DNA from 3 places in the Shewanella sp. 2_MG-2023 genome. Region 2 is predicted to be linked to each of the others. Evidence: predicted binding sites of a transcription regulator. Region 2 holds the regulator's gene; each other region holds the start of a gene.
The links. The regulator sigma-54, encoded in region 2, starts transcription at its own class of promoters, with help from an activator protein. The targets are predictions, from matches to a motif close to GTTGGCACGNNNNTNGNNT.

Region 1 (4,290 bases), on a different contig from region 2:
ACCTGAGTGACCAATCAGTGACACGAACTCGCCTTTATTGATTTTAAGGTTCACTTCCTTAAGTGCTTTAAATGGCCCTTTAGGTGTAGGGAAATCCATATCAATGTTACTTATGTCTAAAAAAGTGCTCATTAGATTTTCCTCTCATTCATGACTTGGTTTTATCCCACGAGAACCAACGTTGTAACGCCAGCACTCCTCGGTCGAGTAAAAAACCAATTAGACCAATAACCACCACGGCAGCCATAATGCGTGCCAATGACTCTGAGCTACCATTTTGAAACTCATCCCAAACGAACTTACCTAACCCTGGGTTTTGTGCCAGCATTTCTGCCGCAATCAATACCATCCAAGCAACGCCAAGCGATAAGCGCATACCTGTAAAGATGAGTGGAATCGAAGCCGGTAACACAATTTTCTGTACATGGGTCAACGGAGATAAACGCAGTACACGACTCACGTTCACTAAATCAGAGTCAATATTGGCTACACCAAGAGAAGTATTAATCATCATTGGCCACAAACTACATAAAGTGACCGTGAGTAAAGAATTAATAAACGATTTAGACACCATAGGATCTGGCGATACATACAGCGCACTGACAACCATTGTCACCAAAGGTAACCAGGCTAATGGCGATACAGGCTTAAAAATTTGCACTATCGGATTCAGTGCTGCATTTAGCGTTGGACTCAAGCCCATCCAAATTCCCATTGGAATCGCAATAGCAGCAGCCAAGATAAAGCCTGACATCACTGTCACTAGACTTGTAGAAATCTGGTCAACAAAGGTTTCTTTACCTGTGTATGCTCTGACTTTCACAACATAGCTAGGGTCAACTTCTAATCGTGCAGCATTTCGCTTGTCTTGACGCTCATAAAAGGCCTCGGCTTTCACCCTTTCAGCATTATGCTCTTGATATAAAGCCCCAAACTGTTCTGCCACGGCAACAGGACCGGGGAATTTACCTAACGAGGTATTAATGCTATTTGCAGCAATTGACCAAATCACTAAAAAAACCGTGATGCCAATGACAGGCAGTAGCAATGCTTTACTGGCTTGAGCCATCCAAGAGACTAAAGAGGTCAATTTACTTTTATCGAGCATTAATCGATCGGTTAAGCGTGTAATGGTTGTCATAATGTGTTCCTTAACTCCGCGCTAAACGTAAGCAAGTTGATGACTCAACTTGCTTACGAATACATCATCTAGAGTTTGTCGCCCTGCTTTAAGCCAATAGCGAATTTGCTTAAATAATCATTAGGCGCACTACCGTCATAAACGATGTCATCAATGAAGTGCTGCTGTGGTTTTTTAAATCCCGTTTCCGTTGCAAAATCTGGGAAGTGCTTAGCTTCGATTGTCTTATCATCAATCAGAGACTGTGCAGCTTTAGCGTAGATATCAGGACGATAAACTTTTGCAGCAACATCTTTGTACCAAGCATCAGGCTTGTCATCTGAGATTTGTCCCCAACGGCGCATTTGAGTCAAATACCAAATCGCATCAGAGTAATATGGATAAGTTGCGTTGTAGCGGAAGAACACATTGAAATCAGGTACTGAACGCTTATCACCTTTTTCGTATTCAAAGGTACCTGTCATGCTATTGGCAATCACATCGTAATCGGCACCAACATAGTTTGACTGTGACAAAATCTTAACTGCAGCAGGACGGTTAGCATTGTTGTTATCATCTAACCATTTCGCCGCTTTGATCAGAGCACGGGTTAATCGAATTGTTGTGTTAGGGTATTTTTCTGCAAATTCAGCTGTTATACCAAAGACTTTCTCAGGGTTATTTTTCCAGATCTCGTAATCGGTAACCACTGGCACCCCAATACCTTTAAACACGGCTTGTTGGTTCCATGGCTCACCCACGCAGTAACCATAAATCGTGCCCGCTTCAAGGGTTGAAGGCATCTGTGGTGGTGGCGTCACTGATAAAAATGCTTGGGCATCTAACTGACCTGAAGTATCACCTCTATGAGGCGCGTAGTAACCAGGGTGGATACCACCTGCTGCTAACCAATAACGTAATTCGTAGTTATGAGTTGAGACAGGAAATACCATACCCATTTTAAATGGCTTACCCGCTTCAGTGTATTCCTCTACCACTGGTTTTAACGCATCAGCTTTAATAGGGTGAACGGGGTTCCCTTCACTATCTTTGGCAATATTGGGTTTCATCTTGCTCCAAATATCATTTGAAACCGTAATCGCATTACCATTTAAGTCCATCGAAAAAGGCGTGATGATGTGAGCTTTAGTGCCATAACCAATCGTGGCAGCTATCGGTTGCCCTGCCAACATATGTGCACCATCTAAACGTCCATCGATAACACCATCTAATAGCACCTTCCAGTTAGCTTGTGCTTCGATGGTCACATATAAACCTTCTTCTTCGAAGTAACCATTTTCATAAGCAATCGCAATCGGCGCCATATCGGTTAATTTGATAAAACCGAACGTTAACTCTTCTTTTTCAGGAAAGCCTACCTCTGCCATAGCAGGAGCGACTGCCGTAAACGACACAGCCAATAGAGTATGTTTAAGTGCTTTTTTCCAATTCATCTTTCTATCCTTGTTAAATTTAAAAAAGTTAAGTCAAAAACTAAGTTTGAAATAGGGAAAACAAAAAAGGCGCCAACTACTCCCTAAGGAATAATTAAGCGCCTTTGCTTAAATTAATTTATCTCTTTCAAGGCTCACAACACAGACAATCGATTAAATAACCAACGATAAATGCGACTTATGAGCACTACTGAAAATTCGAATTGTTGATAAATACTATTCAGCAACCGTGCCAACCTTTTAAGTCTCTGTTTTTAAACAGGTATACAAATTAAGCACTGGTAGTACTCATAAAGGGTGATACCAATTCAGTGCAACATAAGTTCAATCGCACCTAAATGGGTACTTGAACGGCAAAGTATCCCCCTAAAGAGGTGCAACATTTTATTGAAACGAAAAAATCACTTTTGAATAAATGAGATGAGGTTGAATGAGACTTAGTTTGCTGAGATTAGATTTAATGAGACTAGGTTTAATGATACTTAGTTTGTTGAGACTTAGTTTGTTGAGACTTAGTTTAATGAGACTTAGTTTGTTGAGACTTAGTTTGTTGAGACTTAGTTTAATGAGACTAGGTTTAATGAGACTAGGTTTAATGAGACTTAGCTTGTTGAGAGTAGGTTTAATGAGACTTAGTTTGTTGGGAGTAGGTTTAATGAGACTTAGCTTGTTGAGATTAGATTTAATGAGACTTAGTTTGTTGAGACTTAGTTTAATGAGACTTAGTTTGTTGAGACTTAGTTTAATGAGACTTAGTTTGTTGAGACTAGGCTTAATGAGACTTAGTTTGTTGAAACGAGGTGGAATAGATTTGAGCAGGATAGGATGGTCTAACACCTTAAATGGCATGCATCAGTGCAATAACAATTTTAAGCCAATAAAAAAGCCACTGTTAGTCAGTGGCTTCATTCGATGACTCGCGTTTACTTGTCGCTACATTTGATAACGATTAGCCTAATACTGCAAGTAATACACCCGCAGCTACAGCGCTACCTAGAACACCAGCAACGTTAGGCCCCATAGCGTGCATCAGTAAGAAGTTTTGCTGATTAGCCTCAAGACCTACCTTGTTTACAACACGCGCTGCCATAGGAACTGCAGATACGCCCGCTGCACCAATTAATGGGTTTATCTTGCCGCCAGATAACTTAGACATCAATTTAGCCATCATCACACCTGCTGCAGTACCAATACTGAAAGCAACAGCGCCTAAGACTAAAATGCCTAAAGTTTCGATGCGCAGGAATTCTTCAGCTTGCAGCTTTGAGCCCACTGCTAAACCAAGGAAAATCGTCACAACGTTAATTAACTCATTCTGCGCAGTGCTTGAAAGTCTATCAACCACGCCACATTCACGCATTAAGTTACCTAAACAAAACATACCTACTAGCGGTGTTGCTGCTGGTAAGAACAGAATTGTCATACCGACCACCATCAGTGGGAAGATGATTTTTTCTTTCTTACTGACTTCACGAAGCTGTTCCATCTTAATGGTACGCTCTGATTCGCTGGTTAATAGACGCATAATCGGTGGCTGAATTAATGGTACTAAAGCCATATATGAGTATGCAGCAACCGCAATCGCACCTAATAAATCAGGAGCAAGCTTCGAGGCTAAGAAAATAGCTGTCGGACCATCTGCACCGCCAATGATGGCAATAGCAGCCGCATCTTGCATGGAAAATTCAAACCCTGGCACTAGGTTCAGTGCAATCG
Region 2 (4,290 bases):
ATGCCGAAGAATTAGAGCTTTTAAGTCAAGTAGAAGGAACGTATGAAGCAAAGTAATAACCTTACTGTCTCACTACAACATTTTGTAAAGTTGAGCCTAGTTGGAATAAGCCTAATTGGAATGACTGGCGTTAACGCTAAAGAAGGCGATCTACAACAAGAGCTAAAAGTCGCAGCTGTGAGCCAAAAAGCAGACATTAAAAATAACCAAGTTATTTTCTTTGGCCCTGTTAACGTCACCCAAGGCACGATTAACATTAATGCAGATGAATTGCGCGCATTTAGTGAAGAGTCTGGCGGTCAAAAAACCATGGTTGCCACCGGTAATCCGGCTACATTCTCGCAAGAGTTAGATGATGGTCGTATTGGTACAGCCAGTGCCAATGAAATCAGATATGAGCTAGCCAGCAGTATTTTAACCTTAAAAGGTAACGCTAAACTTGATCAAGCAGGTAGCCAAGTTACCGGTAACCTCATCAGTTATAATATTGAAAAACAGCAATTGATCGCTGAAAGTACTGGCGACGGAAAAGACCGAGTCATCACAATTTTCCAGCCTGAAAACTATCCTGATTTAAATGAATCGAAAGACACTTCAGAGCAACCAGATAGCGCCTCATCTGAGCCTGTTTCAACAGAAGAAGTCACAGAGCAAGCACCTGAAGAAACAGTTGAGAAGTTAATTGAAAATCAATCTGATGCCGTTATCGAAAACACTGAAAATGGTTTAGATTCGGCAGCAGCAACTGAATCTGAAACACCTGCAATAGCTAAACCTGCATCAATTGATGAGCAACCAGCTTCAGATGCATTACCTGAAACACCAGCGCTAGAGCAAACTCAATAATGACCCAAATTACCTTAACAGCTGAAAACTTGGCTAAAAGCTACAAAAGTCGCCAAGTGGTCAAAAATGTCAGTCTTACCGTTAAAACAGGTCAAATTGTTGGGCTATTAGGGCCAAATGGTGCAGGTAAAACCACCACCTTTTATATGGTCGTTGGCTTAGTTAAAAGTGATAAAGGCCGCATATTAATTGATTCAGATGATCTCACGGCAGATCCAATGCACCTGCGTGCACGCAAAGGCATTGGTTATTTACCGCAAGAAGCCAGCATTTTTCGCAAGTTAACCGTACACGATAATATTATGGCGGTGTTGCAAACCCGCAAAAGTTTAACGACTGAGCAGCGCATCGAAGAGTTAGAGCACTTATTAGAAGAGTTTAATATTACTCACATTCGCGATAGCCAAGGTATGGCATTATCGGGTGGTGAACGTCGACGTGTTGAAATCGCACGCGCATTAGCGGCAAATCCTAAGTTCATTCTGCTAGATGAGCCTTTTGCCGGTGTCGATCCTATCTCTGTGATAGATATCAAGAAAATTATTCAACAATTAAAAAATCGTGGACTTGGAGTACTCATTACCGACCATAATGTTCGTGAAACGCTTGATGTATGTGAGCGCGCGTATATTGTTAGCCACGGTGATTTAATTGCAGAAGGCACGCCTGCTGAAATCTTAGACAATCAGCAAGTCAGGTCAGTATACTTAGGTGAGCAATTCAAGCTATAGTTAGCATTCTTTAGTGCACAATATGGCATGTCGCGACCAGTATCAGTCCCACTTTTTAGTGCAATGTTCTAGACTGAACTTAAGCCAAGGTTAAGCTTAAGCCTAGAAGCAGTTTAAAAAGGTGCTAGACCCACACAATTGTTAGTCGCGATGATGAAACTCAATTAGGGATAAGCGGTAAATGAAAGCCTCACTCCAACTTAAAATGGGTCAACACCTGACTATGACCCCACAGTTGCAACAAGCCATTCGCTTATTGCAACTTTCCTCATTGGAGCTACAGCAAGAAATTCAACAAGCACTTGACTCAAATCCACTCCTTGAGCTCGAAGATGAGTTTGCTAAAGCAAAAGAACCTGTAAAAGAAAACGCCCAGCAAACCGATACTGATTTTAGTGATAACAGCCAAGTGACTGTTGAAAAAGACACCTCAACCGTAGACACCACTGAATCGTTGACCAAAGAATCCATGCCTGACGAATTACCAATGGATACCACATGGGATGAAGTTTACACAGCATCCCCAAGTTCAGGTTCTGGCGCAGTGGCTCGTGATGACGATATGCCTTTTCAGGGTGAAACCACAGAAGGCTTATATGAGCATTTAGAGTGGCAAAAAAATCTCACCCCTTTTTCTGAAAACGATCTGGTAATTGCTACAGCGATTATCGATGCCGTTGATGAACGTGGTTACTTAACCCAAACAACTGAAGACATATTGCAAGCTTTAGGCCTAGAAGATATTGAACTCGATGAAGTTGAAGCTGTACTCAAACGAGTACAGCATTTTGATCCTGTAGGCGTTGCAGCAAGAGATTTAAGCGAATGCTTGATGATTCAGCTTGGCCAATACCCTAATGAAATACCTTGTATCGATAACGTTAAGCTACTGATTGCAGAACACCTAGACTTAATTGCAGGCCGCGACTTTAGATTATTAATGCGTAAAACCAAGCTTAAAGAAGATGATTTACGCGAAGCGATTCAATTTATTCAAACGCTTAACCCACGTCCAGGGTTACAGATCACTCCTATTAAAGATGAATATGTCATTCCTGATGTGACAGTGTTTAAAAAGAGTGGCCGTTGGGTCGTTGAGTTAAATCCAGATAACATGCCAAAAATTGGTGTGAATCAGCAATATGCAGCAATGGCAAAAGGCTCAGCAAACCAATCAGACAGCCAATTTATCCGTGGTCATTTGCAAGAAGCGAAATGGTTTATCAAAAGTATTGAAAGCCGCAATGAAACCTTATTAAAAGTGGCTAATTGTATTGTGCAATTTCAACAAGGCTTTTTTGAGTTTGGCGAAGAAGCAATGAAGCCAATGGTACTTAATGACATTGCTGAAGCCGTTGAAATGCATGAATCAACCATTTCGCGTGTCACGACACAAAAGTATATGCACACCCCTAGGGGACTTTTTGAACTAAAATATTTCTTCTCAAGCCATGTGAGTACTGATGATGGCGGAGAGTGTTCTTCTACTGCAATTCGTGCCTTTATAAAGAAGCTTGTTGCAGCGGAAAACCAGCAAAAGCCACTTAGCGATAGTAAAATGGCGACGCTATTGGCAGAACAAGGGATCAATGTTGCTCGGCGTACGATCGCCAAATATCGTGAAGCAATGCTCATCCCTCCCTCAAACCAACGCAAAAGCCTATAAGCCTTTGTTATTGGAGGATGATCTATGCAAATTAACCTGACTGGGCACCATGTGGAAATTACTCAATCTTTACGTGAGTATGTACAAACTAAGTTTTCAAAGCTTGAACGACACTTCGAACAGATCAATAATGTTCACGTTGTGCTCAATGTTCAAAAGCTGCAACAAATTGCAGAGGCAAAATTACACCTCAAAGGAGGTGAAGTTTTTGCGGTATCACAGAACGCTGATATGTATGTTGCAATTGACGCCCTGATCGACAAATTAGATCGTCAGGTAATTAAACACAAAGAGAAGTTAATTAAACACTAACGATGGAACTTCGCACCATTCTGCAGCCGGCGTGCACTACCTGCGCCACGCCGGGCAGTAAGAAAAAAGTACTGGAACTTATCAGCGATTTAATGGCTGCCCAGTACCCAACCCTATCTTCACAGGCTATTTTTGAAAGTTTAATAGCACGTGAAAAAATGGGTAGTACAGGTATAGGAAATGGCATTGCGATTCCTCATGGTCGATTAACTGATATCGAAGAACCGATAGCAATTTTGATCAAGTGTGAAGAAGGCATTGAGTTTGATGCTATCGACAAGAAACCCGTGGATATATTATTTGCGCTGTTAGTTCCTTCTGATCAATGCCAACAGCATTTAAGTACGCTGTCGAGTATGGCTGAAAAACTGAGCGATAAATTAATCCTTAAGCGACTTCGAAAGAGTCATGACGCTACAGAACTTTATCAGGTTATAACTGCATGAAACTTGTCATCGTATCAGGACGATCAGGCTCAGGTAAATCAGTAGCACTAAGGGTATTAGAAGATTTAGGTTATTACTGTGTTGATAACCTACCTTTACCACTTATTGGTAGTTTACTTGAACAGCTCAAAGGCAATAACGACCTTGTCGCGATTAGCGTCGACGTTCGTAATATTGAAGAGCAAGGCAAAGTGCTAGAAGAGCAGATAGCCTTGCTTTCTGACGATACGACCATCATTAGTTTATTTTTAAATTCTAATGATAAAGTGCTGTTAAAGCGCTACAGTGA
Region 3 (4,290 bases), on a different contig from region 2:
GTGCTGCCACATTGGTAATAATCTCATCTCAATTATTACAGGGCTTTGACTGCATTAACGTAATGGCTATAGATTACCGACTTAGGCGTAATAATCTATAGCTGAATTGCTACTCTTTGCATGTTTTGTAGCAATCTCGAGTTCTTGTGCTGAAATTTCATCCAGCATATTCTCGCCACTGCTGTTTTGTTCATCATACTCGGATTTTTTCTGGCTTTCGCCATCTTGAGATACTTGGCTGTCTGCAAGTTGTAATCCTTCCTCAGCCAGCATTTCTCTCAATTTTGGAATCGCTTGCTCAATGAGGTCTTTTGTCTGAGATTGAGCTACTTGGAACTGTACTTGAGTTTGCTCACCGTTAACTTGAACTTTTACTACCATGTGCCCAAGCTCGGCTGGATCTAGACGAATTTCAGCATGCTGAACGCCTTGCCCAACCATAGTGATAAGTTGTTGTTTCATTACAGGTGCAAATTTTTGAATCATATCCTGCATTTGCACTACGGACTCAGCCCCTTGACGTAACGAAAGTTGAAATTGAGGTACATCACTTTTGTGCTGTGGTGTAAAACTGCTTTGATTTTGTAGTGCTTTTACATCTATCGTTTCACTCTCTTGCCCTAGTTCAGCAAGTGTTGATTGACTTGAGTTAGCTACTGCATTAACCATGGCATTATTAAAGGCTACTTTGGAGGTTGGTTTATCTAATGCCACACTTATCTCGGCTTTACTAAGATTCACAGGGACACTTTCTTTATCCTCGTTCTTAGCTAGTTTATTCGTATCAGCTATGACTTTTGAATCAGCCACAACTTTCTCAGCATTGGCAACCTGAGCTGAAGCGGCAATATTGTTCGCTGTATCAGTGGCATTCGCAGCACTTTGGACACTATTTGCGATATTAGATGTTGAGTTAGCAAGTTTAGCTTTTTCAGCAGTAATTAAATCAGCATTGGCCTCTGTAACAGGGATTGTTGCTGTCTGGTTATTGAGTTTTCCATCGATTAACAAAGGTAAGGCTTGGTTATCAGTGATGCTGACTTGTTGATTATAGCCATTAATTAGTTTGTTCAGTTCAGCTACACTTAAGGCGGTAAGATCTTGTTCACTCATCGAAGAAAATTGAGTCAATGCATCTAGTTGTTCAGTGTTCAGTGAACTTAAAAAAGAAGTGGTACTTATTTCGTTACCTAACTCTTTATCTAACTCTTTATCTAATTCTTCAATTTCTGCTTCTTCCGGAAAAACATCGACTGCGAGCTCATTAACCAATAAACCCTTTTCAACTGAATGCTGAGTTTCTTCAGTTAACACTAATTCGCTATCGGCTTGAGAAAGTGCTAACTCTGACAACTCAGATTCAAGCGGCAAGTCTTTGCCACTTTTTTCAATATCTGCCTGAGTATCGAAATTTTCAGCTAAATCTATTTGAGCAAAAATAAGGTCAACATCCGAACCTTCTGCCGATGGAGCATCGATACTCGCTGGTTGTTCATTAGTATTTAGACTGAGATTAGTTTTATCTACATCCACTTGTGATGCTTGATTAAAGACAGATAAAAAAGACTGTTTATCATCGAGTTGCACGGTTCCTGAAACCTGCGAATTGGTGGTTTTGCCACTATTCCCCAATAAAATACTGCTCATTTGTTGCATAACAAACTCCACTCAACATCACTCATAACGAACCAATTGGTACAACAATCGGATCCTGATAACAGTCACAAAGCTGACACTTCACTAACTAACTCTATAAATAAGCAATTAAAATGCCAGCTTATTAGAATATTGGTTTTTAAGGTTATTTACTCTTTTATCGCAAGGTAATTATCAGACTGAAAAATGAAAGTTTTGAGTCAAGTTTAAGCGTTAAGTTTAAGAAGATTTCTAGCGAGGTTTTTTACGGATGAATTGTTGCATAGCAAATTCATCCGATGCTTTTTGTTCACGTTTATTTGCAATTATTTGCGCTTTTAATGCATTTTTTTCGAGTAACATTTCCACAGCTTTACGTTTTTGCTGCTTTTCTTGCCAATGTACTTGGCGATAACCCGTTTGTTTTTCAGTTTCTTTTACTGCATTAACTTGTTGAATGAGCGCTTGATCGACTTGCTTAATAAATTCATGAAATGAATGGTATTCACTGGCACTTAAAGTTTTGCCTTGGGTTTCACCCATTTGCTTCATGTATTCAAGACGATAGTTATTCAGAGCATCTAGCTGGCCTTGGCATTTTTGCTGCTCAAGCTGGGCAGACTTTAATTGCAAAGCAGCTTGCTCTTCAGCTTCTTTATTGATTTTTAATACTGTCAACAGCGGATCAGCGCGGCGCATTATTTACATTGGGCAGCGATTTGCCCCACCATAGTTTGGCTATCATTAAACGAGATAACATCTTTAAAGCCCTGTCTTAAAAATGCATTCATCGCAGGTTGTAACCTAATGGCATTGTCTATTCGCGGATCACTACCTTGAGAATATGCTCCAATGGATATGAGGTCGCGATTTTGCTGATAGGTAGAATACATTTGCTTAACTAAACGCATCGATTCTAAATGTTCTGGCGCAATCACCATTGGCGCAACACGACTAATAGATTGTTCAATATCAATAGCTGGGTAATGACCAGAATCAGCAAGTGTGCGAGATAAAACAATGTGACCATCAAGAATCGCTCTTGACGCATCTGCAATGGGATCTTGCTGATCATCACCTTCTGTCAGTACAGTATAAAAAGCAGTAATGGAACCTTGTCCAGGGCCTCCGTTACCAGCCCGTTCAACCAGTCTTGGTAATTTAGCAAATACTGATGGCGGATAGCCTTTTGTTGCTGGCGGTTCTCCAACAGCTAACGCCACTTCACGTTGCGCCTGAGCATAACGGGTTAAGCTATCCATCAATAATAAAACGTTGTACCCCAAGTCACGAAAGTATTCAGCTATACGAGTGGATGTTTCACAAGCACGAAGACGCATTAATGGCGAAGTGTCAGCTGGTGCGGCTACGACAACGGAGCGAGCCCGTCCTTCTTCACCAAGGATCTCTTCAATAAACTCTTTTACCTCACGACCACGCTCGCCCACTAGCCCTACAACAATAATGTCAGCAGTTGTCCCGCGAGTCATCATGCCTAATAGCACACTTTTACCCACACCAGAGCCAGCAAATAAGCCCATTCGCTGACCCTTACCCACTGTTAGCATGGCATTGATGGCCCTTACCCCTACATCTAAAGGTTCAGAAATGGCACGTCTAGCAAGTGGATTAATTGGCGGTGCATGACGAGAAGCTTGTTGATCTGTATTTAATGGCCCTAAGCCATCAAGTGGTAAACCACTGCCATCAAGCACTCTGCCCAACAAACTCAGTCCGACATTCAAACTTGACTGCTCACCTAATGGCCGCACTCTTGCCCCAGGTAGTACACCTCTTAATTCATCAACGGGCATTAAGTACAACAGCTCGTCATCGAACCCAACCACTTCGGCAACTAATTCACCCGCCATAGTTTCAATCGAGCATAAACTGCCCACAGGTGCTCTACAGCCTGTAGCTTCTAATGTTAAGCCCACAACACGCACTAACTGCCCACTGGCTACCGGCCTAAGTGGGCTGACTTTTTGACTTTGGTTTTTGAGTTTATTCAGTAACTGATGTTGACGGCTTTGCATTGTCTCGTACCTCATCAGTTTCTAAAATTTTGGATTGCTCGTCTGCACCATTTTCAATTGCTGTTGTGTTATGAAGGTCAACTGAAGAATCTGCGACTTGGAAACTTTGATCTTTTATAGATGATTCTTCTATCAATGGTTCATGACGAGTTGCTTCTTGCAGACTTGTATCATTCTCACTGATTTTTGAATCAGTCACTTCAGTAATTTGACTGTTTTCCGTCGTTAAGCTTGAAGATTGACTTTCTGGTAAGTGATCCACGACTTCAGTCGTATATTGCGGATGTTCAGTTTTTATCGTTTGCACATTTGCTTGAATGCCAGAGGCTTGCTCGTGTAACTCTTGCAATACCTGACGCATTCTCTCTTCTACCCGCAAATCAACGCTTGAACGCATGCTATTGATAATACAATCACCTGGATTTAATGAAGGGTCAGCTTCAATGTCCCAATGATTTTTTTCTAATTGTGCATCGCTGTATAATTGCATCACTAAGGTAGCATCATCTGTATGCAGTCTGAGTTTAACCTGTTGCTCTTTAATCGGCAGGGAGTCAACACCTTGACGCAAGACTGATAAAATATGCTCAGGATGGGTTTTGAGTTCATGACCAACAAT

Region 1: a site for sigma-54 is predicted at 2,633-2,651, ahead of Q4600_RS17595 (CmpA/NrtA family ABC transporter substrate-binding protein). Genes of this name have one in related genera too.
Region 3: a site for sigma-54 is predicted at 1,759-1,777, ahead of Q4600_RS14630 (flagellar hook-length control protein FliK). Genes of this name have one in related genera too.

Annotation. Positions count from the first base shown of each region.
Region 1 is NZ_JAUOSO010000019.1:95,233-99,522, forward strand. Features, by position in the region: gene Q4600_RS17585 (ABC transporter ATP-binding protein) at 1-132, opposite strand, end outside; gene Q4600_RS17590 (ABC transporter permease) at 149-1,069, opposite strand; gene Q4600_RS17595 (CmpA/NrtA family ABC transporter substrate-binding protein) at 1,210-2,508, opposite strand; gene Q4600_RS17600 (sodium ion-translocating decarboxylase subunit beta) at 3,524-4,290, opposite strand, start outside.
Region 2 is NZ_JAUOSO010000023.1:55,371-59,660, forward strand. Features, by position in the region: gene lptC (LPS export ABC transporter periplasmic protein LptC) at 1-56, shown strand, start outside; partial or broken gene lptA (lipopolysaccharide transport periplasmic protein LptA) at 43-573, shown strand; gene lptB (LPS export ABC transporter ATP-binding protein) at 846-1,577, shown strand; gene Q4600_RS19090 (RNA polymerase factor sigma-54) at 1,759-3,243, shown strand; gene hpf (ribosome hibernation promoting factor) at 3,268-3,555, shown strand; gene ptsN (PTS IIA-like nitrogen regulatory protein PtsN) at 3,558-4,001, shown strand; gene rapZ (RNase adapter RapZ) at 3,998-4,290, shown strand, end outside.
Region 3 is NZ_JAUOSO010000014.1:74,264-78,553, forward strand. Features, by position in the region: gene Q4600_RS14630 (flagellar hook-length control protein FliK) at 82-1,656, opposite strand; gene fliJ (flagellar export protein FliJ) at 1,888-2,334, opposite strand; gene fliI (flagellar protein export ATPase FliI) at 2,334-3,671, opposite strand; gene fliH (flagellar assembly protein FliH) at 3,640-4,290, opposite strand, start outside.